3 regions of the Streptomyces sp. NPDC060232 genome follow, and region 2 is predicted to be linked to each of the others. Evidence: riboswitches for the same ligand, from Rfam matches in the RefSeq annotation. Region 2 holds a riboswitch; each other region holds the start of a gene.
The links. Region 2 has a riboswitch for cobalamin ahead of cobN (cobaltochelatase subunit CobN). Riboswitches for the same ligand answer to the same signal wherever they lie in the genome.

Region 1 (9,631 bases), on a different contig from region 2:
AGGCCGGCCACCCACTCGTCGCGGGTGGTGGGCGGGGTGACGCCGGCCTTGGCGAAGGCCTTCTTGTCGTAGATGACGACGCGGTTGGCGGCGTACCAGGGAGCGGAGTAGAGCTTGCCGTCGACCTCGGCCGAGGCGAGCATGCTCTTCTGCCAGGCGTCGGCGCCGAGGGCGGCCTTGTCCTTCGTCAGGTCGGCGAGACCGCCGGTGACCGCGTAGCCGGCGGTCTGGGTGTTGCCGAGCTCAAGAACGTCCGGAGGGTTGTTCTCGGAGAGGGCCGTGGTGACCTTCTCCTGGATGCCGGTCCACTTCTGCTCCTCGACCTTGACCGTCACACCGGGGTGCTTGGCCGAGAACTCCTTGTTGACCTCGTCGATCCAGGCCTTCGGCGCGGAACCGTCCATGACCCAGACGGTGATCTCCTTGGGACCCGCGTCGGCCTTGGCCTTGTCGTCGTCCCCATTGCCACACGCCGCGAGTCCGACCATCATGCCCGCGACACCGACCGCCGCGATGAGCTTGCGCTTCACGCCACCCTCCTCAGGGATGCCTGCCTGCACTTCCCTTGCCCGCCGCGGTGACATACGCGAAGTACTGCCGTGGGGCTGGGATCTGATCCATATTGGTGTAGACCAGTAGCTGGAGCTTGGCCTAGACCTTTAGGGGTGTCAAGGGTCTAATGAGCGGGTGCCCGGTCCGTTATCGGACCGACACCTGGGGAGAGAGAAGGCCTGTACCCCCAGTCGTGTCACCATGTGACCGCACATATCGGAGGAGCCGGTGACGGCAGCGAAACTGGAGTCGGGAAGGCGGGCGGCGATGGCCACCGAAGGGGCACTCACGGAGCCGGACGGCGGGGCAGCCACTCGCACGGCGCGTGTACCCAAGTACTACCGACTCAAGCGGCACTTGCTCGACATGACCGAGACGCTGCCGCCCGGCACCCCGGTACCGCCGGAGCGCACGCTCGCGGCCGAGTTCGACACGTCGCGCACCACGGTCCGCCAGGCCCTCCAGGAACTGGTCGTCGAGGGGCGACTGGAGCGGATCCAGGGCAAAGGCACCTTCGTCGCCAAGCCCAAGGTCTCGCAGGCCCTGCAACTGACCTCCTACACGGAGGACATGCGGGCCCAGGGCCTGGAGCCGACCTCGCAGCTCCTCGACATCGGCTACGTGACCGCCGACGACACCCTCGCCGGCCTGCTGAAGATCAATACCGGCGGGCGGGTGCTGCGCATCGAGCGGCTGCGGCTGGCCAGCGGCGAGCCGATGGCCATCGAGACCACTCACCTGTCGGCCAAGCGCTTCCCCGCCCTGCGCCGCTCGCTCGCCAAGTACACCTCCCTCTACACCGCCCTCGCCGAGGTGTACGACGTCCACCTCGCGGAGGCCGAGGAGACGATCGAGACCTCCCTGGCCACCCCGCGCGAGGCCGGCCTGCTCGGCACCGACGTCGGGCTGCCGATGCTCATGCTCTCCCGGCACTCCCTGGACGCCGACGGCGAACCGGTGGAGTGGGTGCGGTCGGTGTACCGCGGCGACCGCTACAAGTTCGTCGCCAGGCTCAAGCGCCCCGCCGTCTGACTCCCGTGACCCCGCCCCGCGTACCGGAATTCGACGGCCGGAATGCGGACGGGGTCTTACGTTCACCAGGCAATCCCCCGTAGATTCCGCCTGCTTACGCAGATGATCGACGAGGGGACGAGAGATCATGCCTGAACCGGAAGCAACAGGGACGCAACGGGACACGGCGAGTCCGGGAACGCCATCGGGCTCGCCCTCTCCCAAGTCCATCGCCGTGTGGGTGCTCGTCGGGCTCGTCGGCGCCATCGGCTGGGGCGTGCTCGCGCTCTCGCGCGGCGAGGAGATCAGCGCGGCCTGGCTGCTCGCCGCCGCGCTGGGCTCGTACGCCATCGGCTACCGCTTCTACGCCCGCTTCATCGCGCAGCGCGTCCTGAGGGTCGACGCGACGCGGGCCACCCCTGCCGAACGCCTTGACAACGGTGTCGACTTCCATCCCACCGACCGCCGGGTGCTCTTCGGCCACCACTTCGCCGCCGTCGCCGGCGCCGGTCCGCTCGTCGGCCCCGTCCTCGCCGCGCAGATGGGCTACCTGCCCGGGACCATCTGGATCGTCGCGGGCGTGATCTTCGCCGGCGCCGTCCAGGACATGGTGACGCTGTTCTTCTCCACCCGCCGCGACGGCCGTTCGCTCGGCCAGATGGCGCGGGACGAGATCGGCCCCGTGGGCGGAGCCGCCGCCCTGGTCGCCGTGTTCGCCATCATGATCATCCTGCTGGCGGTGCTGGCCCTGGTCATCGTCAACGCCCTGGCGCACTCCCCCTGGGGCGTCTTCTCCATCGGCATGACCATCCCGATCGCCGTCTTCATGGGCTTCTACCTGCGCGTCCTGCGGCCGGGCCGGGTCACCGAGGTCTCCCTCATCGGTGTCGCCCTGCTGCTGCTCGCCATCGTCGCGGGCGGCTGGGTCGCCGAGTCCTCCTTCGCCGGGACCTTCACCCTGGAGAAGGAGACGCTCGTCATCTGGATGGTGGTGTACGGGTTCCTGGCGTCCGTCCTCCCGGTGTGGATGCTGCTCGCCCCCCGCGACTACCTCTCCACCTTCATGAAGGTCGGCACCATCGCGCTCCTCGCGATCGGCGTGGTCATCGCGATGCCGACGCTGAAGATGCCGTCGGTCACCGAGTTCGCGGCCCGCGGCGACGGCCCGGTCTTCGCCGGTTCGATGTTCCCCTTCGTCTTCATCACCATCGCGTGCGGCGCGCTCTCCGGCTTCCACGCCCTGGTCTCCTCGGGCACCACCCCGAAGATGATCCAGAAGGAGACCCAGGTCCGCATGATCGGCTACGGCGCCATGCTGACCGAGTCGTTCGTCGCCGTCATGGCGATCATCGCGGCCTGCATCATCGAGCCCGGCCTCTTCTTCGCGGTCAACTCCCCCGGCGGGGTCATCGGCACCACGGTCGAGTCCGCCTCGCAGGCGGTGACGAACTTCGGCTTCGCCATCTCACCCGAGGCGCTCACCCAGGCCGCGAAGGATGTCGAGGAAGCCAGTCTGCTGTCCCGCACCGGCGGCGCGCCGACCTTCGCACTCGGAATGTCGGAGATCTTCTCCTCCGTCATCGGCGGCGCCGGGATGAAGGCCTTCTGGTACCACTTCGCGATCATGTTCGAGGCGCTCTTCATCCTGACGACGCTCGACGCGGGCACCCGCGTGGGCCGGTTCATGCTCCAGGACACCCTCGGCAACGTCCACAAGTCCTTCAAGGACGTCAGCTGGAAGCCCGGCGTGTGGTTCGCGAGCGCGATCGTGGTCGGCGCGTGGGGCTACTTCCTGTGGGTCGGCATCAAGGACCCGCTGGGCGGCATCAACCAGCTCTTCCCGCTCTTCGGCATCGCCAACCAGCTGCTCGCCGCGGTCGCGCTGGCCGTCTGCACCACGCTGCTGGTCAAGTCCGGGCGGCTGAAGTGGGCGTGGGTCACGGGCGTGCCACTGGTGTGGGATGCCACGGTGACCCTCACCGCCAGCTACCAGAAGGTCTTCTCCGAGGACGTGAAGGTCGGCTTCTTCGCCCAGCGCGACAAGTACCAGGCGGGCATCGACGCCGACAAGGTCCTGGCCCCGGCCAAGAACATGGACGACATGCACACGATCGTCACCAACGCCACGGTCGACGGCGTGCTGTGCGCCCTCTTCGCGGTCCTGATCATCGTGGTCCTCGCGGACGCCCTGCGGACCTGCGTCCAGGCCGTCCGCGACCCGGGTTCGGCGAAGCTCTCCGAGGTCCCGTGGACCGAGTCGAAGATCGTCGCCCCGGCCGGCCTGATCGCGACCGCCGAGGAGCGGACCCAGCTCGCCGCCGCGGCCGGCCGCGACTCCGGCGGCGGGCAGGTCAAGGAGCCGGTGGGGTGAGCGGCGTACGCGCCGTGCTGGCCAGGGCCCGGTTCTACGTACGGGAGTTCTCCGGGGAGGCCGCCTACGACCGGTACGTGGCCCACGCCCGCTCCCACGACCCGGACGCGGAGGTCCTCACCCGCCGCGCCTTCGAACGCGCCCGCACGGACGCCCGCGAGGCGGACCCCCGCGAGGGCTTCCGCTGCTGCTGACACCTGCGAAGGGCCCCGCCGCACGACGCGGCGGGGCCCTTCGGCGTTCCTCAGCGCACCCAGTCCTTGAGGGGCTCGGTCGGGAGGGTGATACCGACGGGGTCGGGGAGGCGGACGTCCTTGCCGAAGGGGACGGTGCGGACGGTCTCGTAGCGGTGGCCGTCCGGGTCGCTGTGGACGAGGACCTGGCATTCGAGCCGGTCGATGAGCAGGTAGACGGGGATACCCGTCGACGCGTAGGCGCGCGGCTTCTCGATCCGATCACGCCGCTCGGTGTCGGAGTCCCACGAGGTCACCTCGACGGCCATCAGGACCGGCCCGGGATCCACCCAGTCGCCCTGGCCGACGAAGGCGTCCTCATGCGCCAGGACGCCGTCCGGGATGGCGCGACCCTCCCGGTACTGCTCCACCTTGACCCCCTGCCCGGCGTGCAGCCAGAGGTCCGGGTGGTGCTGCATGCAGATCCGGCTCAGCCAAACAATGATCCGCCCGTGATCCCCGTCCGGCACTGCCTTGCTCCTGATGACCCCGTCGATGAACTCCAGCCGCAGACCTTCGACCTCTCTGGCGCCTATGCGCGCGACGGCCTCGAAGTCCTCGGTCAGCATGTGGGGCCTGTCGGTCATCACGGTCATGCCTCGCTCACCTTCCTCGACGGTGCTGCCTCCGACGATAGCGCCGGGCGCCGACAGGCGTCCTGCACACTCGACCGCATGGACATCACGATCAGAGCGGTACGGGACGCCGACCACGCCGAGCTGGGTGAGATCACGGCGCAGGCCTACCTCGCCGACGGGCACCTGGACTTCAACGAGGACGACGCCTACCTGAACGTGCTGCGCGACGTGGCCGGGCGGGCCGCACTGGCCGAGGTGCTCGTCGCCGAGCGCGACGGGCGGGTGCTGGGCGGGGTGACCTTCGCGGCGCCCGGCAGCCCGCTCGCCGACATCGCGGGCCCGGACGAGGCCGAGTTCCGGATGCTGGCGGTGGCCCACGCGGCCCGGGGCCAGGGCGCCGGCGAGGCCCTGGTGCGGGCCTGCATCGACCGGGCGCGGTCGATCGAGGGCGTCACGGGGGTCGTGCTCTCCACCCAGCGCAGCATGGCCGGGGCCCACCGGATCTACACCCGCCTGGGCTTCGTACGCACTCCCGAGCGTGACTGGGCGCCCATCGAAGGCCTGACACTCCTCACGTACCGACTCAAGCTGTAGCCGCGCCGACACTACATGTGGGGGTTGCCGCACAAGGCCGCCCCCACATGTATGCTCATGCCTGCTGTCGCCGCAGGGGAATCCGGTGGGAATCCGGAACTGTCCCGCAACGGTATGAAGTGTCCGGCAACCGGACACCAAGTCCGATGACCTGCCGTCAGCGCGCCCGGATCGACCGAACCGGGTGCCGACACGTCCGGGCCTCGCGGTTGGGCCGGTGGACGCCATGCGGTGTGCCCTTTCCTGCCACGCCCGCATGCGCCCGCGCCCGCCCGCCGATGACCGGGCCGAGCGAGGGAGAGCTCCCGCCGTGACCATCGCGCCTTCCGCACCGCGCGCCGAGTCCGTTTCTGGCGACAACACCGAGGGCCCGGGGGCCACGCTGCTGCGTACCCTCACCGAACTTACGGCGGACCTCCCCGACACCGACCCCGGCCGCGTCGCCGCCGCCGCGCTCCGCGGCCGCAGCTCCGCCGCCGACGAGGCCGAACTGCGGGGGTTGGCCACCGAGTCCGCCGCCGGGCTGATCTCCGAGGACCCCGCGTACTCGAAGCTCGCCGCCCGCCTGCTGACGCTGGCCGTGCGCGACGAGGCCGCGAGCCAGGGCTCCACCTCCTTCTCCGCCTCCGTCGAGGTCGGCCACCGCGAGGGCCTCATCGCCGACCGCACCGCCGCGTTCGTACGCGCCCACGCGAGCCGCCTGGACGCGCTGGTCGAGCACACCCTCGCCGAGGGCGCCGACGACCGCTTCGGCTTCTTCGGCCTGCGCACCCTGCACAGCCGCTACTTGCTGCGCCACCCCATCACCCGTCAGGTCATCGAGACCCCGCAGTACTTCATGCTGCGCGTGGCCTGCGGCCTCGCCGCGGACGAGAGCGTCCAGGCCGTCGAGGAGGTCGCCTCGCTGTACCGGCTGATGAGCCGCCTCGACTACCTGCCCTCCTCCCCCACGCTCTTCAACTCCGGCACCCGGCACCCGCAGATGTCCTCCTGCTACCTGCTGGACTCCCCGCTGGACGAGCTGGACTCGATCTACGACCGCTACCACCAGGTCGCGCGCCTGTCGAAGCACGCGGGCGGCATCGGCCTGTCGTACTCCCGCATCCGCGCCCGCGGTTCGCTGATCCGCGGTACCAACGGCCACTCCAACGGCATCGTGCCGTTCCTGAAGACCCTCGACGCCTCCGTCGCCGCCGTGAACCAGGGCGGCCGCCGCAAGGGCGCCGCCGCGGTCTACCTGGAGACCTGGCACGCGGACATCGAGGAGTTCCTGGAGCTCCGCGACAACACCGGTGAGGACCAGCGCCGCACCCACAACCTGAACCTCGCCCACTGGGTCCCGGACGAGTTCATGCGCCGCGTGAACGCCGACGCCGAGTGGTCGCTGTTCTCCCCCGCCGACGTGCCCGAGCTGGTCGACCTGTGGGGCGACGAGTTCGACGCCGCCTACCGCAAGGCCGAGGCCGACGGCCTGGCCCGCAAGACCATGCCCGCCCGCGACCTGTACGGCCGGATGATGCGCACCCTCGCGCAGACCGGCCAGGGCTGGATGACCTTCAAGGACGCCTCCAACCGCACGGCGAACCAGACCGCCGAGCCGGGCACCGTCGTGCACTCCTCGAACCTGTGCACCGAGATCATCGAGGTCACCGACGACGGCGAGACGGCCGTCTGCAACCTCGGCTCGGTCAACCTCGGCGCCTTCGTCGTGGACGGCGGGATCGACTGGGAGCGGATCGACGAGACCGTCCGCACCGCCGTCACCTTCCTCGACCGCGTGGTGGACATCAACTTCTACCCGACCGAGCAGGCCGGCCGCTCCAACGCCCGCTGGCGCCCGGTGGGCCTGGGCGCGATGGGCCTCCAGGACGTCTTCTTCAAGCTGAAGCTGCCCTTCGACTCCCCCGAGGCGAAGGCGCTGTCCACCAAGCTCTCCGAGCGCATCATGCTCGCCGCGTACGAGGCGTCCTGCGACCTCGCCGAGCGCAGCGGCCCGCTGCCGGCCTGGGAGCAGACCCGTACCGCGCGCGGCGTCCTGCACCCGGACCACTACGACACCGAGCTGAACTGGCCGGAGCGCTGGGACGCACTGCGCGCCCGCGTCGCCGAGACCGGCATGCGCAACTCCCTGCTGCTGGCCATCGCGCCGACGGCGACGATCGCCTCGATCGCGGGCGTGTACGAGTGCATCGAGCCGCAGGTCTCCAACCTCTTCAAGCGCGAGACGCTGAGCGGTGAGTTCCTCCAGGTCAACGCGTACCTGGTGGACGAGCTGAAGCAGCTCGGCGTGTGGGACGCCCAGACCCGTGAGGCGCTGCGCGACGCCTCCGGCTCGGTCCAGGGCTTCGGCTGGATCCCGGCCGAGGTCCGCGAGCTGTACCGCACGGCGTGGGAGATCCCGCAGCGCGGTCTGATCGACATGGCGGCGGCCCGTACGCCGTTCCTGGACCAGTCGCAGTCGCTGAACCTGTTCCTGGAGACGCCCACCATCGGCAAGCTCAGCTCGATGTACGCGTACGCCTGGAAGCAGGGTCTGAAGACCACGTACTACCTGCGCTCGCGCCCGGCTACGAAGATCGCCCGCGCCGCGTCCGGCTCTGCCGTCCCGGCGGCCGCCACACCGCTCCCGCAGGCCGTCGACGCCGAGGCGCTGGCCTGCTCCCTGGAAAACCCCGAGTCCTGCGAGGCCTGCCAGTAATGAGCTCCGCCCACCCGTCACCCGACCACCGCCCCTCAACGACGGCACTTCGTGCCGACACCTCCGGAGTCAAGAACCTCCTGGACCCGGGCTTCGAGCTCACGCTCCGCCCGATGCGCTACCCGGACTTCTACGAGCGCTACCGGGACGCGATCAAGAACACCTGGACCGTCGAGGAGGTCGACCTCCACTCGGACGTCGCCGACCTCGCGAAGCTGACGCCCGCCGAGCAGCACATGATCGGCCGTCTGGTCGCGTTCTTCGCGACGGGCGACTCGATCGTCTCGAACAACCTGGTGCTGACGCTGTACAAGCACATCAACTCCCCGGAGGCGCGCCTGTACCTGTCGCGCCAGCTGTTCGAGGAGGCCGTGCACGTCCAGTTCTATCTGACGCTGCTCGACACCTACCTGCCCGACCCGGACGACCGCGCGGCCGCGTTCGACGCGGTGGAGGAGATCCCCTCCATCCGCGAGAAGGCGCAGTTCTGCTTCCGGTGGATGGACTCGGTCGAGAAGATCGAGCGGCTGGAGACGCAGGCCGACCGCCGGCGCTTCCTGCTGAACCTGATCTGCTTCGCTGCGTGCATCGAGGGCCTGTTCTTCTACGGCGCCTTCGCGTACGTGTACTGGTTCCGCTCCCGCGGTCTGCTGCACGGCCTGGCCACCGGCACCAACTGGGTGTTCCGTGACGAGACCATGCACATGAACTTCGCCTTCGAGGTCGTGGACACCGTCCGCAAGGAGGAGCCGGAGCTCTTCGACGACGAGCTGCAGCAGCAGGTCACCGACATGCTGAAGGAGGCCGTGGAGGCGGAGCTGCAGTTCGGCCGCGACCTGTGCGGGGACGGCCTGCCGGGCATGAACACCGAGTCGATGCGCGAGTACCTGGAGTGCGTCGCGGACCAGCGCCTGGTCCGCCTCGGCTTCCCGCCGGTGTACGGCTCGCAGAACCCGTTCTCGTTCATGGAACTCCAGGGCGTCCAGGAGCTGACGAACTTCTTCGAGCGCCGCCCGTCGGCCTACCAGGTCGCGGTCGAGGGCACGGTCGACCTGGACGAGGACTTCTAGGGTCTGTATCGAGTTGCCCCGTGGAGCAAGGAGCGGCGTTCGGTGCGTGCCCTCGGCGTGCGGGACGAATGCCCTCGTAGCGGAGCTACTAGGGCATTTGGCTCGTGCGTCGAGGGTGCGTGCCGAACGCCGCGACGCCGCGGGGCAACTCGATACAGGCCCTAGTCCCTTCACCTCACGCAGGTGCACCGAGAGCCGGGACGCGAAGTGATCGCGTCCCGGCTCTTCGCGTTCCGGGGCGGTGGAGGCCGGCGCGGCTCAGTGGGCGAGGCGTCCCCGGCGCGCGGCGGCGGAGCGGAGGCCGTGCCGGTGGCGCGGGGTGGGCGGCAGGCCGCCCGCCTTCTGCCGCGGCAGCCACACGAGCCGAGTCCGGGCGGCCCGCAGCTGCCGCTCGATCCGCCGCTCGCGCAGGGCCCCGTACAGGCTGGGGGCGAGCAGGAGGGTGGCGGCGGCGAGGACGGCGAGGTAGCTCAGGAACGTGTTCATGCATCCACTGTCACTCCGTTCACGAAACCCTGCCAGTG
Region 2 (9,631 bases):
CGCCGGAAGAACGTGGCTGCTCAGAGCGGCGTCACGGCCCGCGGGGAACGAACGCCCGCACACAGTTGCGACGCCGGCCCGGACCCCAAGGGCGGCGCGGTCATCGGACGTTCGAATCACCCGCAGGTGTCGGTGCCCCCTTCCGAGGGATTGCGCCCGCCCCTGCCGACCGAAAGCCGAGAGGCCGCCCTCCCGAGGTGGGAAGACGGCCTCCGTACGGTGGTGCAGGCGTTACGGGACAGGAACGGGAAGCGACGCGTGCCGAGGATCCCACGTGTTGCTTTGGTGGTTGGGGAAGACCAGCAGCGAGGTGTGCCCCTTCGGGCCCTGGCTGAGGACGACGCCTCCGGCATCGGTGGCCATCGCCGCGGAGAGCCACCGCCGGCCAACTTGCTTTGCGCCGCGGCCGAACTGACCGGCTTCGGCGGGTGGATCCGGGTCTCGCGGTCTCCTGCCTGAGGGTGCATTGCAGTTCGGACGTCCGGCGGTCCGGTCCGGTCCGGGGGCCTGTGCCGTCGCCCCTGATGCCTGGCCGGAGGCGATCGAGGCGGTGGGTGCCGGTCGAGGGGGAGGGGGATCGCCTGTCGGTGCTCGGCGGGCGCGGGGTCGTCGGCGGGTGGTGCGGGCGGTCTCGTAGGGTTCGGGGGTGAATCGAGACAACTCAGTTGAAGCCGGCGCCGGTCGCGGCGGCGAGAGTGCCGAGGAACTGCTGCGCGGCGTGCGTGCGCGGCTGTTGCCCGTCGGGATGGTGACCCCGCAGGTCGCCGGTGGTATGCGGTACGCCCGGGTCGTGGCCGACGAGCTGGTCTTCGCCTACGCCTTCGACGGGCCCACCAGCGTGCGCACCCTCACCGACGGCGACGTGGAGCGCGTCGGGGCCGAGGCTCTGGGGCAGGCGGCGCGGTCCAACCTGATGCGCGAGCCCGTCACGTACGAGGAGATTGCCCTGGAGGGGCGGGCCACGCTGCACTCCGTCTTCGGCGACTCGCACTTCGTCGCCTCCAAGGCGCTGTACCTGGGGGAACTGGCGCGGCAGGTCACCGGTGAGTCGCTGCCGTCCGCCGGCGCCCTCGTCGTCGTCCCCACCCGGCATCTGCTGGCCTTCCATCCGATAGCCGACGGCTCGGTGGTGGACGCCCTCAACGACCTGGCCGCCTACGCCCTCGGCGCCTACGAGGACGGGCCCGGGCCGCTCTCGCCGCGCGTGTACTGGTGGCATCGGGGCGGCCTCACGTCGCTCACCGTCGTCGACGAGGGCTCCCGCACGCTGTCCCTGCGGCCGCCGCAGCAGCTGCTCGGCCTGATGAAGGGGCTGATCCGCCTCGACCGCGCCGGCCGGCTCGCGACCCGGAGTGCGGACCCGGCGGTCCTGGATCCCGGCACCCTCACCCGTACGACCGTCGAGTCCGTGGCCCGACACCCGGGCGACCCGGCGGGGCTGGGCGACGCCTTCGCCTCCGCCCTCGCGCTCGCCCACGTCCGCTGCACCGCCGACCCCCGCGCCGGCGACGTCGTCACGTGGGACGCGTGGGAGACGGCCGTGCGGCTCGGCTCCGCGCTGTTCAGCGGCTCCGGTCCGGAGCAGTGGTACCTGGGCGAGGGGAACGCCCTCCAGCTGCCCGCCACGCCCGCGGCGCCGCCCGCGGACGCCCGCGTTTGGCTCGACGCGTTCTACGCCGCGCTCGTGTGCCGTGCGCACGACCGGGTCGCCCGGCTGTGCCGGGTCCCGCTGGAGGCGCTGCGGCAGGACGACACCGTCGACGCGTACGTCCTGCACTGGATCGACACCCTGCAGACCTACTTCTCCGAGGGCGGCCCCGCCGACGCCGTCGTGGAGAAACTGCTCGCCACCATGCAGTCGTCCCTGCCCGAGATGCTGACCCACGCGCCGGACGAGTTCGTGAACCGTGTCGACTTCCAGCCGGTGTCGCTCTTCCACCGCCTCTTCACGCGGGAGCACGAGGCTTTCGGCGAGTCGCTCGCAGAAGCCCTCTCCGAACACGGCGGCTACTGGGGGGAGTCCGAGGCGCCCCGCGCCCGGGTGGCGCTCGGCGTGCTCGCCATGGCCTGCCTCGCCCACGACCAGGGCTTCCCGATCGACCCGGAGCGGCTGCCGTACCTGCCCCGGTACCTGGTCGACGGCAAGAGGATCGAGCACATCTCCTGACACGCCGACGGCGTGCCGCAGTGCGGGGTGATTGTCGGATTGGGTTAGGTTTGCCCGCGTATGTGGTGCCGATGTTCCCGGAGGGACACTCATGGCGATCGATCTGGACAAGGTGCTCGACAAGGCGTGGGCCGACAAGCCGCTGGCCGATGTGCTCGCCGCGCCGGTGGCCGCGCTCAAGGGCGTCAGCGAGAAGGACGGCGAACTGCTCCACGAGGCGTTCGGCGTCAAGACCGTAGCCGACTTCGGGCAGCTGAAGTACGTGCGCTGGGCGCAGGCCCTCGTCGCGCTGAACCAGACCGTCAAGGCGTAGCCGGCCGGCGGTGCGCGTACTCGGGGTACGCGGATCCGACGGCGGGAAGGCCGTCCTGCGCACCCGCTGACGGGGTGGGCAGGGCGGCCTTCGTCGTACGGGCCCGCGCGCGGCGGACCTACTCCGCCTCACCCTCCAGGTTGCCCTCGGTGTCCAGGTACACCTGGCGCAGCGCTTCGAGGATCCGGGCGTCCGGCTTCTCCCACATGCCGCGCGACTCCGCTTCGAGGAGGCGCTCCGCGATGCCGTGCAGGGCCCACGGGTTGGCCTCCTCCAGGAACGCGCGGTTGACCGGGTCCAGGACGTACGCCTCGGTCAGCTTGTCGTACATCCAGTCCGCGACCACGCCCGTCGTGGCGTCGTAGCCGAAGAGGTAGTCCACCGTGGCCGCGAGCTCGAAGGCGCCCTTGTAGCCGTGCCGGCGCATCGCCTCGATCCACTTCGGGTTCACCACGCGGGCGCGGAACACCCGTGAGGTCTCCTCGACCAGGGTGCGGGTCTTGACCGTCTCCGGGCGGGTGGAGTCGCCGATGTACGCCTCCGGGGCCGTGCCGCGCAGCGCGCGGACCGTGGCCACCATGCCGCCGTGGTACTGGAAGTAGTCGTCCGAGTCCGCGATGTCGTGCTCGCGGGTGTCGGTGTTCTTCGCCGCGACCGTGATCCGCTTGTAGGCCGTCTCCATCTCGTCCCGGGCAGGGCGTCCTTCGAGGCCGCGGCCGTAGGCGTAGCCGCCCCACACCGTGTAGACCTCCGCGAGGTCGGCGTCCGTACGCCAGTCGCGGGAGTCGATCAGCTGGAGGATGCCCGCCCCGTACGTACCCGGGCGCGAGCCGAAGATACGGGTCGTCGCGCGGCGCTCGTCACCGTGCAGGGCCAGGTCCGCCTGGGCGTGCGCGCGTACGTGGTTCTCGGACTCCGGCTCCTCCAGCGAGGCCGCCAGCCGCACCGCGTCGTCCAGCAGGCCGATCACGTGCGGGAACGCGTCGCGGAAGAAGCCCGAGATGCGCAGCGTCACGTCGATGCGCGGCCGGCCCAGCTCCCCGAGCGGGATCGGCTCCAGTCCGGTCACGCGGCGCGAGGCCTCGTCCCAGACCGGGCGGATGCCGAGCAGCGCGAGAGCCTCGGCGACGTCGTCGCCCGCCGTGCGCATCGCGCTCGTACCCCACAGGGACAGGCCGACCGAGGCCGGCCACTCGCCGTTGTCGGTGCGGTAGCGCGTGAGCAGGGAGTCGGCCAGGGCCTGGCCCGTCTCCCAGGCGAGGCGGGACGGAACGGCCTTGGGGTCGACCGAGTAGAAGTTGCGGCCCGTCGGCAGGACGTTCACCAGCCCGCGCAGCGGCGAGCCCGAGGGGCCGGCCGGGACGAACCGGCCGTCCAGGGCCGCGACCACGTGGGCGATCTCGTCCGTGGTGCCCGCCAGACGCGGCACGACCTCGTGCGCGGCGAAGGTCAGGACCGCCGCCACCTCCGGGGAGTGGTCCGCGGCGACCGCGGCGACCGCGGAAGGGTCCCAGTTCGCGTCCTCCATCGCCTGCACCAGGGAGCGGGCCGTCTCCTCGACGGCGTCCGCCGAGGTACGGGTGGCCGCGGACTCGTCCAGGCCGAGCGCCTCGCGCAGACCCGGAAGGGCCGCGGTGCCGCCCCAGATCTGCCGGGCGCGCAGGATGGCGAGGACCAGGTTGACCCGGGCCTCACCCGTCGGCGCGCCGCCCAGGACGTGCAGGCCGTCGCGGATCTGGGCGTCCTTGACCTCGCACAGCCAGCCGTCGACGTGCAGCAGGAAGTCGTCGAAGCCGTCGTCGTCCGGACGCTCCTCCAGCCCCAGGTCGTGGTCGAGCTTCGCCGCCTGGATCAGCGTCCAGATCTGCGCGCGGATGGCCGGCAGCTTCGCCGGGTCCATCGCGGAGATCTGGGCGTACTCGTCCAGGTGCTGCTCCAGCCGGGCGATGTCGCCGTACGACTCCGCGCGCGCCATCGGCGGCACCAGGTGGTCGACCAGCGTGGCGTGCACGCGGCGCTTGGCCTGTGTGCCCTCGCCCGGGTCGTTGACCAGGAACGGGTAGACCAGGGGCAGGTCGCCGAGGGCGGCGTCCGGGGCGCAGGCCGCGGACAGGCCCGCGTTCTTGCCGGGCAGCCACTCAAGGTTCCCGTGCTTGCCCAGGTGGATCATCGCGTCGGCGCCGAAGCCGCCGTCCTGCGCGCGCGCCTGGATCCAGCGGTACGCGGCCAGGTAGTGGTGCGAGGGCGGCAGATCGGGGTCGTGGTAGATCGCGATCGGGTTCTCGCCGAAGCCGCGCGGCGGCTGGATGAGGATGAGGAGGTTCCCGCGGCGCAGGGCGGCGAGGACGATGTCGCCCTCCGGGTTCGCGGAACGGTCCACGAACATGCTGCCCGGGGCCTCGCCCCAGTGCTCCTCGACACTCTCGCGAAGCTCGGCCGGGAGCTCGGCGAACCAGCGCTTGTAGTCGGCGGCGGGGATGCGGACCGGGTTGCGGGCCAGCTGCTCCTCGGTGAGCCAGTCCTGGTCGTGGCCGCCGGCCTCGATCAGGGCGCGGATCAGCTCGTCCCCGTCACCCGAGACCAGACCGGGGATCTCGGGGACCGGGCCGAAGTCGTAGCCCTCGGCGATCAGGGTGCGCAGCAGCTCCACCGCGCTGGCCGGGGTGTCCAGGCCGACGGCGTTGCCGATGCGGGAGTGCTTGGTCGGGTATGCCGAGAGGACGAGGGCGATCCTCTTGTCGCGGCGCTCGATGTGACGCAGCCGGGCGTGGCGTACGGCGATGCCCGCGACCCGGGAGGCCCGCTCGGGGTCGGCGACGTAGGCGGGCAGGCCGTCCTCGTCGAACTCCTTGAAGGAGAACGGGACGGTGATCAGGCGGCCGTCGAACTCCGGCACGGCGACCTGCGTCGCGGCGTCCAGCGGCGAGAGGCCCTCGTCGTTCTCCTCCCAGGCGGAGCGGGATCCGGTCAGGCACAGGGCCTGGAGGATCGGCACGCCGAGCGCGGCGAGCGCGCCCGCGTCCCAGGACTCGTCGTCCCCGCCCGCCGAGGCGGTGGCGGGCTTGGTGCCGCCGGCCGCGAGGACGGTGGTGACGACCGCGTCCGCGGACCCCAGGGCCTCGACGAGCGCCGGCTCCGGGCTGCGCAGGGAGGAGACGTAGAGGGGGACCGGCCGGGCGCCGTGGGCCTCGATGGCCTCGCAGAGGGTGTGCACGAAGCCGGTGTTGCCGCTCATCTGGTGGGCGCGGTAGTAGAGCACGGCGACCTCGGGGCCGTCCGTGCGCTGCGCGGTGCGCTCCAGGGGCCCCCAGGTGGGGGCGGCGGCGGGCGGCTCGAAGCCGTGACCGGTGAGCAGGACGGTGTCGGAGAGGAACCGGGCCAGCTGTTCGAGGTTGGCCGGGCCGCCGTGCGCGAGGTAGGCGTGCGCCTCGGCCGCGATGCCGATCGGGACCGTGGAGGCCTCCATCAGCTGGGCGTCCGGGGCCTGTTCGCCCGTCAGGACCACGACCGGGCGGGTCTGGCCGGGGGCCAGCAGCAGGTCCAGGCCGTCCGGCCAGGCGCGCAGGCCGCCGAGGAGGCGTACGACGACCAGGTCGGCCCCGTCGAGCAGGCCGGGGAGGTCGTCGAGGGGAAGGCGGGAGGGGTTGGCGAACCGGTACGGGACGGGGGCGTCCGCCGTGTTCGCTGCGCGAGCGCTGAGCAGATCGGTGTCGGACGTCGACAGCAGCAGGATCATGCGGCGGCAGGCCTTCCTCGGGGTTTCCGCGCCCCGGGCAGTGAGGACAGCGGGAGTTCCTGACTCACCCGGCCGTATGGCTCTGCCGGGTTCACAGTGGCGGGACCGCGCCGGAATCGCACCGGGCTTCCTCCCATGTCGCCGTCCTCGGCGACGGCGGACCGTATGGGCCGCCGGAAGGTCATCTTAGGGGCGGGTGGTTCCCGTCCCGGTGGGCGGGGCGGGTGGTCGGGTGCGGTGGCCCTGCGGGGGCTCTGCCGGTTGGGTGGGGTGGTCGGGTCGGGTGCTGTCCGTTGTGGGGGTTCTGCCGGTGGCTTCGCCGCTGGGGCGGGTGTATCGGGTGCGGCGCCGTTGCGGGGGCTCTGCCCCCGAACCCCCGCGCCTGAAACGCCGGCGGGGCCGGGATTTCCGGCGGCGCCGGGAGCGCGCCGGGTGACGGAGCGTGGCGGTGGACACAGTTCCGGGGAGCGCAATCGTGGGTATGCTCGCCGCCATGCCCCAGCCCCCCTCCGCCGTATCGCGGGACGAACCCGTCATACGGGACCGCGGTGACGCCTGCCCCGGCGCGCTCCGGCTGCACGCGGCGGACGACGGGCACCTCGCGCGCGTCCGGATCCCCGGCGGGGCGCTGACCGCCCGCCAGGCCTCGCTCCTGGCGTCGGCCGCCGACCGGTTCGGCGACGGGCACCTGGAACTCACCTCCCGCGGCAACGTCCAGCTGCGCGGCCTCGCCGACGGCTGCGGCGCCGGCCTCGCGGAGCTGCTCGACGCCGCCGGGCTGCTGCCCGCGCCCGCCCACGAACGCGTACGCAACATCGTGGCCACGCCGACCTCGCAGGACGTACTGCCCTGGGTGCGCGAACTGGACCGGCTGCTGTGCGCCGACACCCGCGTCACCGCGCTGTCCGGCCGCTTCCTCTTCGCCCTCGACGACGGCCGCGGCGACGTGGCCGCCCTGGAACCCGACGTCACCGTGCTCGGGCAGCCCGGCGGACGGGCCCTGGTGCGCCTCGGCGCCGCCGCAGGCGCGGTGGCCGTCGCCGCGGCGGACGCCCCGCGGGCCGCGCTGCTCGCCGCCGCGTACTTCCTCGACGCCGTCGACGCGGCCGGCACCCGCCCCTGGCGGGTCGCCGAACTCCCCGCCCGACACGCCCTGGACGACGGGCAGTTCGCGGCCCGGCTGGCCGCCGCCGGCATCGGCGCGGTACGCGTGCCGACGGTGGACTGGCCGTACTGCGCCCCGCCCGTGCCCGGCCCGCACGACCCCCTGTGCGTGATGCCCCCGTTCGGCCGGCTGAGCACCGGCCAGTGGAGGGTCCTCGTCCAGGCGGCCGAGCACGGCGACGGGTTGCGGATCACCCCGTGGCGCACGATCGTCCTTCCGGGCGCCTCTGCCCCGGCCGCCCTGCCGGCCGACGCGGGGCTCGTCGTCTCCCCGGACAGCCCCTGGCTGTCCGTCACCGCCTGCACCGGGCGCCCCGGTTGCGCCAAATCCCTCGCGGACGTACGCGCCGACGCGCGCGCCCTGGTGGAGCGGGCGCGGGGGCCGCTGCCCGTGCACTGGTCCGGCTGCGAGCGCCGCTGCGGCCACCCGCGGGGCACGCAGTGGGTGGACGCGCTCGCCACCGCGGACGGGTACCGGCTCTCCGTACAGGGGCGCACCCTGCCGCACCGGCCAGACCTGGCGGCCGCCCTCACGGCCGCACGCGAGAACACCTCATCACCCCAGAGTCCGAAGACGCAGTGAAGAAATGAGCGAGTACACCGTGTTTGAGTACGAGAAGGACGGCGCCGCGATCTACCGCCAGTCCTTTGCCACGATCCGCGCCGAGGCGGACCTCTCCGGGCTGCCCGCCTCGGTCGCCCAGGTCGCGGTGCGCATGATTCACGCCTGCGGGATGACCGACCTCCCGCAGGACCTGGGGTACACCCCCGAGGTGGTGCTGCGCGCCCGCGCCGCACTGGAAGCGGGCGCGCCGATCCTGTGCGACGTCCAGATGGTCGCCAGCGGCGTCACCCGCAAGCGGCTGCCCGCCGACAACGACGTGGTCTGCACGCTCTCCGACCCGGCGGTCCCGGACCTCGCCGCGAAGATGGGCACCACCCGCAGCGCCGCCGCCCTCGAAGTGTGGCGCGACCGAGGCCTGTTGGAGGGTTCGGTGGTCGCCGTCGGCAACGCGCCGACCGCCCTGTTCCGGCTGCTGGAGATGATCGAGGAAGGCGCCCCGCGGCCCGCCGCCGTCATCGGGGTGCCCGTCGGCTTCATCGGCGCCGCCGAGTCCAAGGACGCCCTCGCCGCCCACCCCTTGGGCCTCGACCACCTCGTCGTACGCGGCCGCCGTGGCGGCAGCGCCATCGCCGCGGCCGCCCTCAACGCCATCGCGAGCGTGGCCGAATGAGCGACGCGCAGCCCAAGGGCCGCCTCTACGGCGTCGGGCTCGGCCCCGGCGACCCGAACCTGATGACCCTGCGAGCCGTCGAAGCGATCGGCGAGGCGGACGTCGTCGCCTACCACAGCGCCCGCCACGGCCGGTCCATCGCCCGCTCGATCGCCGCGAAGCACCTGCGCGAGAGCCACATCGAGGAGCCGCTGGTCTACCCGGTCACCACCGAGACCACCGACCACCCCGGCGGCTACCAGGGCGCCATGGAGGAGTTCTACGAGGAGGCCGCCGCCCGGCTGGCCGCCCACCTGGACGCCGGCCGGACCGTCGCCGTGCTCGCGGAGGGCGACCCGCTCTTCTACAGCTCGTACATGCACATGCACAAGCGGCTCGCGGACCGCTACGCCACCGAGGTCATCCCCGGGGTCACCTCGGTCAGCGCCGCCGCCGCCCGGCTGGGCACCCCGCTCGTGGAGGGCGAGGAGGTCCTGACCATCCTCCCCGGCACGCTGCCGCAGGAGGAGCTGACCGCCCGCCTCGCCGCCACCGACTCGGCGGTCGTGATGAAGCTCGGCCGGACCTTCCCCGCCGTGCTCGGCGCGATGGAGAACAGCGGCCGGCTCGCCGAGGCCCGCTACGTCGAGCGCGCCACGATGGAGGGCGAGCGCACCGGCGTCCTCGCCGACACCGACCCCGGCAGCGTGCCGTACTTCGCCGTCGCCGTGGTGCCCAGCCGGATCGGCAACCCGGGCAGCGTGCCGTCCGGCCCCGGCGAGGTCGTCGTCGTCGGCACCGGCCCGGCCGGCCCGCTGTGGCTCACCCCGCAGACCCGGCGCGCCCTCGCGGACGCCGAGGTGCTCGTCGGATACACCACGTACCTGGACCGGGTGCCCGTCAAGCCGGGCCAGGTCCGGCACGGCTCCGACAACAAGGTGGAGTCGGAGCGCGCCGAGTTCGCCCTCGACCTCGCCCGCCGCGGCCAGCGGGTGGCCGTGGTCTCCGGCGGCGACCCGGGCGTCTTCGCCATGGCC
Region 3 (9,631 bases), on a different contig from region 2:
CCATCCCGTTCAGCGGGCCGAACCTGCCCGTCGAGGAGGCGTTCGCCTGGCTCGACCACCACGTGCTCGGGGCCGACAACGGCGTCGCCGCCTGGCCCGCGGTCAACAGCCAGATCATGTTCACGTACACGACCCGGAACGACTCGGAGACCGGGCAGAACGTCATCACCGAACCGGCGGTCCGCGAGCCCCGGCCGTCCTGGGCGGACGTCACCACCTCCACCGAGCGCTGGTACCTCACCGCCACCGGGGCGGGCCGGCAGGACGGCGGACTGGGCACCGCACCGGAAACGGGATGGAAGCTCGAATTCACCGCCGGCGAGCTCACGGCCGCCACCGCAGTGGACGCCGTCATCACGACCGGCCAGGCCGAGTGGAAGGGCAACCCGAAGCAGTACGCCACCGACGCCTTCGACCGCCGGCACCTCGCCGTATGGACCAGCGGCCCGCTCCGGACGGCCCGCCGTATCCGCGGCGTCCCCGAGCTCACCCTGACCGTCCGCAGCTCCGCCGACGCCACGACCCTGGTGGCCTACCTGTTCGACGTCGGCCCCGACGACACGGCCCGCATCATCACGCACGAGCCCGTCACCCTGCGGGACCTGTCCTCCGGCGAGAACCGCGACACCACCTGGAAGCTCCAGGCCGCCGGCTACGACATTGCCCCCGACCACCGGCTCATGCTGGTCGTGAACAGCCGCGACCAGCTCTACTCCGACGCGCACACCGATGCCGGCGCCGGCGGCAGCACCACCACGATCACCTCCACCGACGACTCGGCCGCCCACCTGGTAGTGCCTCTCGGGTAGCCCGCGCCCCGGCCCGCCGTCCCGGCCCCCGCCGACCGCACACCCCAGGTCAGCAGGGGTCGGGGGGGTGAAAGCGGACCGCGAAGGGTGACATAGCGTGCCCCCATGGATCAGGAGCACATAGCCGGGCCGGCCGGGGACGGCGACGGCGCGGGCAGGCGGCGGTTCCTCGCGATCGCCACGGGCGCCGCGACCGCCGCGGGACTCGGGGCGGTGGCCGGCTGCGCGAAGGGGGACGGCGGCGACGGCGGCGACCGCCGCGCGGACGGCAGGAACGGGGCCACGGCGCCGGACGGCAAGCAGTCGGCGGCAGGAGGCCACGGCTTCGACGTGAAGGCCGAGAACGCCCGCCCGGGCCATGCCGACTGGGCCGTGACGAAGGCCGGCCCGGCCCGGGCCGTCGAGGGCTTCGCCGACAAGGTCAGCGTCCTGGCGGGCGAGTCCTTCGGGCTGTACGTGTCGACGACCGCGCCCCGGTTCACGGTCTCGGCCTATCGGATGGGCTGGTACGGCGGCGCCCGCGCCCGGCTGGTGTGGCGTTCGGAGGCCCTGCCCGGGCTGCGGCAGCCGGAGCACACGGTCGACTCCGACACCCGGATGGTCCGCACCCGGTGGGCCCGCACCACCACGGTCGAGACGAAGGACTGGCCGGAGGGCAGCTACCTGCTGCGCCTCGACGCGCAGGGCGGCGAGGACGGCCAGCGTTTCGTGCCGGTCACCGTCCGGTCGGCGGCGACGGCCGGGCGTACGGTCGTGGTCAACGCGGTCGCCACCTGGCAGGCCTACAACCGCTGGGGCGGATACGGCAGTTACGACGGCCCCGACGGCGGCTACGCCTCGCGCTCCCTCTCCGTCTCCTTCGACCGGCCGTACGAGTACGACGACGGCGCGGGCCTGTTCCTGGTGTACGAGGCCCCTCTGATCGCCCTCGCCGAACGGCTCGGCATACCCCTCGCCTACGCGACCACCACGGACGTGGCGCGGGAGAAGAGGCTGCTGGAGGGAGCCGCGGCGGTGCTCTCGCTCGGGCACGACGAGTACTGGTCGCCGGAGCAGCGCGCCCACTTCACGGCCGCCCGCGACGCCGGCACCAACATCGCGATCCTGGGCGCGAACTGCTGCTTCCGCCGGATCCGGCTGGAGGCCTCCGAGCTGGGGCCGGACCGGACCCTGGTCTGCTACAAGTCCTCCTACGGCCAGGACCCGGGCTTCAGGCGGGGCCATCCCGCGACGGTGGACTTCCGCTCCGCTCCCGGTGCCGACCCCGAGAGCTCCCTGCTCGGTGTGCTCTACGACGGCTATCCGGTGGACGCCCCGTACGTGGTGACCAACCCCGGCCACTGGCTGTTCGAGGGCACCGGCGCGAAGGCGGGCGACCGCTTCGAGCACCTCGTGGGCGTGGAGTACGACAAGGTCAACACCGGTTTCACGACGCCCCGGCCGATCGAGATACTGGCCCACTCCCCCGTGGTGTGCGAGGGCCGCCCCAGCCACCAGGACACCGCCTACTACACGGTGCCGAGCGGGGCGGGTGTCTTCGCGACCGGCACGATGCGGTGGGTGGAGGCCCTGGACGCGACGGGCGACGGCCGCAGCGGACGCAACCACGGGCTCGACGCGCGGTCCGGGGCGCTGACCACCCGGGTGACGGAGAACCTCCTGCGGGTGTTCGCGGCGGGCCCGGCCGGCCGGTCGCATCCCGCGCAGGACAACGTCGATGCGGTGTACGGGAGTTCCTGACGCCGGCGTCGGGCGGCGGCCCGGGCCGACGTGCGGGGCGGCGACCGGGGTGCGCGCTGCGGCGGCAGGGGTGCGCGCTGCGGCGTGCACGCGGAAAGCGCTTGGCTTCGCCCCGGCCCGCCGCCTAGGATCACGATCACGGCATCGCGTGTCGGTCACCGACCGGGTGAGGCATGGAGGTGCCCGTGAGGTGCCTTCCGGAGGCATTCACCCATGTCCGTACAGCTGAACCACACGATCATCCACTCCCGTGACAACCGGGAGTCCGCCGAGTTCCTGGCGCACGTCCTCGGCCTGGCGGTCGGAACCGAGTGGGGGCCGTTCATCCCCGTCGACACCGCCAACGGCGTCACCCTGGACTTCGCCACCATTCGGGCCGAGTCCATCACCCCGCAGCACTACGCCTTCCTCCTCTCCGAGGAGGAGTTCGACGCGGCGTTCGAGAAGATCCGCGCGGCGGGGGTCCCGTACTTCGCCGACCCGCACGGCAGGCTCCCCGGCGAGATCAACCACAACGACGGGGGCCGCGGCGTCTACTTCACGGACCCCGCGGGGCACGGGATGGAGATCATCACGCGCCCCTACGGCTACCAGGAGCCCACCGCGACCGGCAGGTAGACGACGTTGGGCGCGCCCGTCTCGGGGTGGACCTCGACCCGGGCGCGCACCCCGTAGACCTCGGCCAGCAGCTCCTCGGTGAGCACCTCCCGGGGCGGCCCCGAGGCCACGACGCGGCCGCCCGACAGGACGTACAGCCGGTCGCAGAAGGCGGCGGCGAGGTTGAGGTCGTGCAGGACGAGCAGGCTGGTCGCGGGCAGTGCCCGGACCAGGCCGAGGACCTCCAACTGGTAGCGGATGTCCAGGTGGTTGGTCGGCTCGTCGAGGGCGAGCAGCCCCGGATCCTGGACCAGGGCCCGGGCCACCAGGACGCGTTGCCTCTCGCCCCCGGACAGCTCGTCGAAGCGGCGGGCCGCGAAGGGGCCCGCGCCCACGGTGTCCAGGGCCCCGGCGACGCGTCGTACGTCGTCCGGACCGTCCTGCTCCCAGAAGCGCTTGTGCGGGCTGCGCCCCATGGCGACGACCTCGCGGACGGTCAGCCCGAAGGTGCCGCTCGCGTCCTGCGGTACCACCGCGACGCGCCGCGCCCGTTCCTTGACGGTGAGCGCGCCCGCGTCCGCGCCGTCCAGCAGCACCCGTCCGGCGGTCGCCCGCAGGGTGCCGTAGACGCAGCGCAGCAGGGTGGTCTTGCCGCTGCCGTTGGGGCCGACCACTCCCACCGTCTCGCCGGGCCGGGCGGTGAGGTCGATCCCCTGCAGCAGCGTGTGCCCGTCGGTCTCGTAGCGCACGCCCTCGACGGCGAGTTGCACCGGCCGGGCCTGCCCGGTCCCTGCCGTCATCCCGTCACTCCTTCGGTACGGCTGGAGCGGCGCAGCATCCAGAGGAAGAACGGCCCGCCGATGAGGGCGGTGACCACGCCCACCGGTATCTCCTCGGGGGCGGCTGCCGTACGGGCGATCAGGTCGGCCAGGATCAGGAACACCGCCCCGCCGAGCGCGGCGACGGGCAGCAGTGCCCGGTGTCCGGCGCCCACGGCCATCCGGGCGGCGTGCGGGACCATCAGCCCGACGAAGCCGATCGCCCCGCTGCAGGCGACGAGCACTCCGATGACGAGGGAGGTCAGGACGAACACGGCGGCGCGGAAGCGCCCGGTGTCCAGGCCCAGGGTGTGCGCGCCCTCCTCCCCGGCGAGGAGCAGGTCGAGCGGCCGGGCGAGGGCGAGGAGCAGTGCGCCGCCGGCGAGCAGCGCGAGGGTGGGCAGGGCCAGTTCTTCCCAGCGCGCTCCGCCGAGTCCGCCGAGGGTCCAGAAGAGCACGGAGCGGATCTGGTCGGGGTGCGCGGCGAGCACGAGGACGAGGCTGGTGAAGGCGGACAGGATGTACTGGACGGCCACGCCGGCCAGGATGAGCCGGCCGGTGGTCATGGTGCCGCCGCGGCGGGCCATGGCGTAGACGGCCACGAGTGCGGCCATGGAACCGGTGAAGGCGGCCAGCGGCACTCCCATGCCGAATCCGGCCGCGGCCGTGCCGAAGACGATCACGAGTACGGCTCCGGCGGAGGCCCCGGAGGAGGCCCCGAGCAGGAAGGGGTCGGCGAGCTGGTTGCGTACGAGTGCCTGGAGCACGGTGCCCGCCACGGCGAGCCCGGCTCCGACCACGGCGCCGAGCAGGATCCGCGGCATGCGTACGTCCCACACGATGGAGGCGAAGGCTCCGGTGGGCCGGTTCCCCGTCAGGCCGCCGAGGACGATGTCGAGCACCCGGTCGGGGGCGATCCGTACGGGGCCCAGCGCCAGTCCCGCGATCACCGAGGCGGCGAGAGCGGCGGCGAGGACCGCGAGGGCCGCCCCGGTGCGGAGCCTCACGCGGCGTTCGGGTGGAGCTGGCCGCCCAGCGCCTCCACGGCGTCCGCCACCCGGACGCCGAGGACGACGGAGGAGAGCGGCAGGACGACGAACCGCCGGTTCTTGACGGCGGGCACGTCGGCGAGGGCCGGATCGTTCAGCAGGCGCTGCTTCTTGGCCTCCACGCTGGTGCCGCCGTAGTCGTAGATGAGGACGACCTCGGGCTTGCGCTCGATCACCTTCTCCCAGGCGACGTCGCCGAAGGTGTCCTTCAGGTCGGCGAAGACGTTCGTGCCGCCGGAGAGGGAGATGATCTCGTTGCCGATGCCGTCGCCTCCGGAGGTGGAGGCGGAGGCCTCACCGGAGTCGTAGGCGAAGACGGTCGGCCGGGGCTTGTCCTTGACGCGTGTGGTCACGGCGTCGATGCGGCGCTGCTCGTCCTCGATGAGCTGCGCGCCGCGCTCGGGCACGCCGAAGGTCCGCGCGACTTCGGTGATCTCGGTCTTCAGCTGGTCGAGACCGACGGTCCCCTCGGTGCAGTACTCCACGTTGAGGCGGGAGTTGATGCCGGACTTGGCGAGCCCCTCGCGGTCGCGGCCCTGCGTCTTGTCGAAGGCGCTGGCGTAGCCGCCGTAGACGAAGTCCGGGTCGGCGCCGAGCAGGACCTCCTTGGACGGGTACTCCTGGGCCAGCACCTTGATCTTGTCGTAGGCGGGCCGGTAGGCGGGCAGAACGGCATCGTCGAGGTAGGCGGAGCCGGCGATCCGGTCGCCCAGGCCGAGGGCGAGCATCAGCTCGGTGGCGTGCTGGTTCATGGTGACCGCGCGCCGGGGTGGCGCCTGGTAGGTGCTGCTCACACCGCAGTTGGTGACGGTGTACGGGAAACCGGGCGCGCCGCCGGGAGCCCCGGCGGCCCCGTCCTGCCCGGCACCGGGTGAACCGGCGCAGCCGGTCAGGGATATGAGGAGCGCGACGGGGGTGAGCGCGCGCAGGGCGGCGCGGGAACGCGACATGGCGTGGCCTCTCCGGGGGATCCGCGTCCCCTGGTCGACGTGAAGGAGCAGAGGCGGTGCGTCAGTGTCTGACTCCCGGTCTCCCCACTCGGCAAGACCGGTCACAGTGGCGGGACCGCACCGGAATCACACCGGTTTCCTGTCCTGCACCGCCTGGTTACGCGCCCCAGTCTGCCAGAACGCGCACGTGAAGCGGGGTCGGGGGGCCACCCGCCCTCGGCCCCCTCGGCTCCAGCGGAACACGCGGCCGTTCCCCCGGCCCCTGCCGCGCCGCCCCCGGCACCGGCGCCGCCGCAGCCGGCCTGCTCGCCGAGCACACCGCTGCGGACGATCGCGCTCATGCGGTCCACCGGGCAGCAGCCGTCCGGCCCGGGCCAGGGTCGCCAGCCCGTGCAGGGACGCCCGGAACGCCTCGGTGAACAGCCCCGGGTGGACGCCGTTCCCGGCGGCCTCACCGAGGTCTCCAGCCGCGCGGCGAAGGCGTGCGCGTCAGTCGATGAGGGTCTGCCCGGCCAGCAGCTCGGAACGGACGAGTTCGAGGAGGCGGCCCGTCCAGTTGCGGCCCCGGCCTCCGTTCTCGCCCCAGAAGCCCGAGTCGGCGTCGTCGTAGAGCACGGTCGCGTCACCCGTGGCGAGCAGGATCGCCGCGAGGTCGGGGTGTTGCTCGTACTTGGCGCGCAGCAGACGGGCCATGACCGCCGTCCGGACCTGCTCCCAGCCTTCGCGCCGCGGCGCCGCGACCGCGGCCGTACGTGCCTTCCCGCCCGACTCGGCCGCCAGGACCGCGGTCCGGGCCTCCGGTTCGGCGACGGACAGCGCCCAGTACGCGTGGGCCACCGACGGGTAGGTGGCGTCGTCGACGGTGATCGGGGCGGGGTAGTCGTTGCGCAGGGCCTGCTTGCCCGGGTCTTCGAGCGCGCGTTGCGGGTACGAGTGGTAGATCTTGACTGCGGGGGCGAAGGACTCGGCCGGCCCGTCGGCGGGCACGCGGGAAGGGGCCTTCGCGATCCACCGCTCGCGGTCCTCGAAGTATGCGACGGCCTCGTCGTACTCCTCCTGCGTGACCGCTTCGCCGGGCTCGTCCGGGGTCCGGCCGCCGGGCCCCGCCACCAGCACCCGGAGGGGGTAGTCCTTGCGGTCCATGTCGCCGAGCGCGTAGTGCCGCACGGTCTCGGGGATGGCCAGGTAGGCGGCCCGGGCAGCGGCTCGGTTGTCCTCCGTACGGTCCGCCATGAAGACGTCCACCGCGGCGAGGCAGCGGGCGGTCGAGTCGGGGCGGCCGTTCAGCTCGTCGACGGTGTCGCGGACTTCGGCGAGCAGCAGGTCCGCGGTCAGCCAGGTGCGCGGTTCGCCGAACGTCCACGAGGCCAGGTGGTGCGCGGAGGCGCGTCCGCCGTCCGGAAGGCTGGTGGCCACCCATCCGCGGCGGAGCTTCTGCTCGAACTCGTCAAGGGTGACCAGCTCCCAGCAATCGACGAGGCCGTCGGCGTATATGAAGAGGTCGGTGAGGAAGTAGGAGCCGCCGTTGCATATGAACGCGTGCCGCCAGGTGCCGGGTACGCGGACGCCGTCCGCCGTGCGATGGGTGATCCGATTGCCGATCATGCCGTGATGATGCCGGACGGAGCGGTCGGGGAGCACCTCGATTGTGTGCGGTGGGCGCCGGGCGCACCGTGTGATGATGTGCGTCCACTTCGGGGAGGCGATGGTGCTGAGCAGGGGCGCGCGGTGGGCCGCGGGCGCGATGACCGCGGTCTGCATGCTGCTGCTCCTCGGCCCCGGCGCACCGGGCGGCGCGCCCCCCACCGGACCGCTGCCGTTCGACGTCGCCAAGGGGGTCGTCCCGGATCGGGTCGGCACGTGGAACATCTGCAATCCGTGCGGAGGGAGCGGGCAGGACTACGGCCGGGCGACGGAGATCGCCACGTACGCGCCGCAGGTCATCGGCCTTCAGGAGGCCTGCGTACGCGACGTCGAGCAGATCCGCACGTACCTGGAGGAGGTCTACGGGCTGGTCTACCGGGTCGCGTACGGGACGGTCCTGCGGAACTGGAACCGCTGCGGGGGGCTGCCGTGGCGGCCGGGCGGCTACGGCCAGGCGATCCTCGCGGCGGCGCCGATGACGGACCGGGTGAGCATCGAATACCCCGACGGCGGCTCAGAGGACCGCGGCTACCTGGCCGTCACCACGCTGGTGAGCGGCCGGCCCGTCCGCGTCTTCAACACCCACCTCGCCGAGCGCCGGCAGCCAGAGGCACGGGCGCGCCAGGTGCGGGTACTCGCCGCGGAGGTCGCCCGCCACGACCGCGCGATCGTCCTCGGCGACTTCAACGCCGTGCCGCACGCCCCCGAACTCGGCCCGATGTGGGCCCTGGCCACGGACACGGACCCCGGCTGCCGCCCCTCGACCGCCGACGGTGACGACGCCGACGCCGACCCTGACGTCTGCGGAACGACCACCGATTGGAACAGCAAGTTCGACTACGTGTTCCTGCGCGGCATCACCCCGCGCACCCACCGTGTCCGCCCGAGCCCGTACTCGGACCACCACCTGCTGCACACCGACCTCGACCGGGGCTAGGGTCTGTATCGAGTTGCCCCGCGGCGTCGCGAGGCCCGGCACGCACCGAACGCCGCTCCTTGCTCCACGGGGCAACTCGATACAGACCCTAGGGACGCGTCCGGCCGGCCTCGCGGAGCCGGCGTGCAACGGGATGTGGTGGACGCCGAGCCCGTCAGCCGGTCCACCAGCCCGGCGGCGTCCCTCCACGTACGCTCCCCCGCATGACGCAGACGAATTCGACGGAACGGGCCGTGCAGGCGGCACCGGCGGTACGGGCGGTACGGGCGGTCAACCACCTCACCGCGCGCTGGGCCGCGCGGGCCGCTTGCGGCGGCGGGGGCACGGTCTTCACCGCGGCCGGGGTCTGGCCGCTGCTCGCCCTGCTCGCGGACGGCTCCGCCGGGCCGGCCCGCGACGAACTGGCGCAGGCGCTGGGCATACCCGCCGAGGACGCGGCCGCCGCCGCGCGGGAGCTGCTGGCCGCGCTGGACGGCGTACGGGGACTCAGCACGGCGACCGGCCTGTGGGCGGCGGCCGGCCTGCCGCTGGAGGACGGCTGGTCGGCGAAGCTGCCGCCCGGCACCCGGGGCACGCTGACCGGGGACCTGGAGGGGGACACGGAGGTCCTGGACGCATGGGCGTCGGACCGGACCGGCGGCCTGATCGAACGCATGCCGGTGTCCCTCACCCGCGACACCCGCCTCGTCCTCGCGTCCGCGTTCGCGCTGACGCTGAAGTGGGCCGAGCCGTTCCGGGAGTTCCCCGGCCGGCCCTCCGACGGCCCCTGGGCGGGCCGCGGCCTGCGGCAGCTGGTGCGCACCACGGCGTCGCTGGACCCGGTCCGGGTCGCCGAGGGCCCCGCGGGGCCGGTCACGGCCCTGGAGGTCACCGGCGCCGAGGGCATGGACATGGACGTGCACCTGCTCCTCGGCGGCCCGGCGGCGCCGGCCGCCGAGGTACTGGCGACCGGTATCGCGGCCGTCTCCGGAGACCAGCCGTCCGTGGGTGGCGACGCCCTCCCGGACGGGACGCCGGGCCCCGGGCTGGCGATCGGGACGGTGGACGCGTTCACCCCGCGGCCCATGCTGTCCGTGTCCACGGTGGT

Region 1: it holds a riboswitch for cobalamin, as region 2 does, so the genes downstream of both, ACFWFZ_RS22545 (ribonucleoside-diphosphate reductase subunit alpha) here and cobN (cobaltochelatase subunit CobN) in region 2, are expected to answer to the same signal.
Region 3: it holds a riboswitch for cobalamin, as region 2 does, so the genes downstream of both, ACFWFZ_RS19950 (ABC transporter substrate-binding protein) here and cobN (cobaltochelatase subunit CobN) in region 2, are expected to answer to the same signal.

What each region holds. Positions count from the first base shown of each region.
Region 1 is NZ_JBHXAG010000015.1:157,891-167,521, reverse strand. It holds gene ACFWFZ_RS22575 (extracellular solute-binding protein) at 1-530, opposite strand, end outside; gene ACFWFZ_RS22570 (GntR family transcriptional regulator) at 820-1,584, shown strand; gene ACFWFZ_RS22565 (carbon starvation CstA family protein) at 1,712-3,934, shown strand; gene ACFWFZ_RS22560 (YbdD/YjiX family protein) at 3,931-4,128, shown strand; gene ACFWFZ_RS22555 (Uma2 family endonuclease) at 4,179-4,763, opposite strand; gene ACFWFZ_RS22550 (GNAT family N-acetyltransferase) at 4,842-5,339, shown strand; cobalamin riboswitch at 5,384-5,513, shown strand; gene ACFWFZ_RS22545 (ribonucleoside-diphosphate reductase subunit alpha) at 5,650-8,037, shown strand; gene ACFWFZ_RS22540 (ribonucleotide-diphosphate reductase subunit beta) at 8,037-9,107, shown strand; gene ACFWFZ_RS22535 (hypothetical protein) at 9,366-9,593, opposite strand.
Region 2 is NZ_JBHXAG010000030.1:4,680-14,310, forward strand. It holds gene ACFWFZ_RS30685 (immunity 49 family protein) at 647-2,167, shown strand; gene ACFWFZ_RS30690 (hypothetical protein) at 2,259-2,480, shown strand; gene cobN (cobaltochelatase subunit CobN) at 2,599-6,216, opposite strand; cobalamin riboswitch at 6,249-6,407, opposite strand; gene ACFWFZ_RS30700 (cobalamin biosynthesis protein CobG) at 6,710-7,963, shown strand; gene ACFWFZ_RS30705 (precorrin-8X methylmutase) at 7,968-8,615, shown strand; gene ACFWFZ_RS30710 (precorrin-2 C(20)-methyltransferase) at 8,612-9,631, shown strand, end outside.
Region 3 is NZ_JBHXAG010000013.1:30,949-40,579, forward strand. It holds gene ACFWFZ_RS19925 (CocE/NonD family hydrolase C-terminal non-catalytic domain-containing protein) at 1-809, shown strand, start outside; gene ACFWFZ_RS19930 (N,N-dimethylformamidase beta subunit family domain-containing protein) at 915-2,549, shown strand; gene ACFWFZ_RS19935 (VOC family protein) at 2,763-3,167, shown strand; gene ACFWFZ_RS19940 (ABC transporter ATP-binding protein) at 3,137-3,946, opposite strand; gene ACFWFZ_RS19945 (FecCD family ABC transporter permease) at 3,943-4,971, opposite strand; gene ACFWFZ_RS19950 (ABC transporter substrate-binding protein) at 4,968-5,963, opposite strand; cobalamin riboswitch at 6,005-6,143, opposite strand; partial or broken gene ACFWFZ_RS19955 (TetR family transcriptional regulator) at 6,297-6,445, opposite strand; gene ACFWFZ_RS19960 (NADAR family protein) at 6,453-7,568, opposite strand; gene ACFWFZ_RS19965 (endonuclease/exonuclease/phosphatase family protein) at 7,645-8,544, shown strand; gene ACFWFZ_RS19970 (serpin family protein) at 8,748-9,631, shown strand, end outside.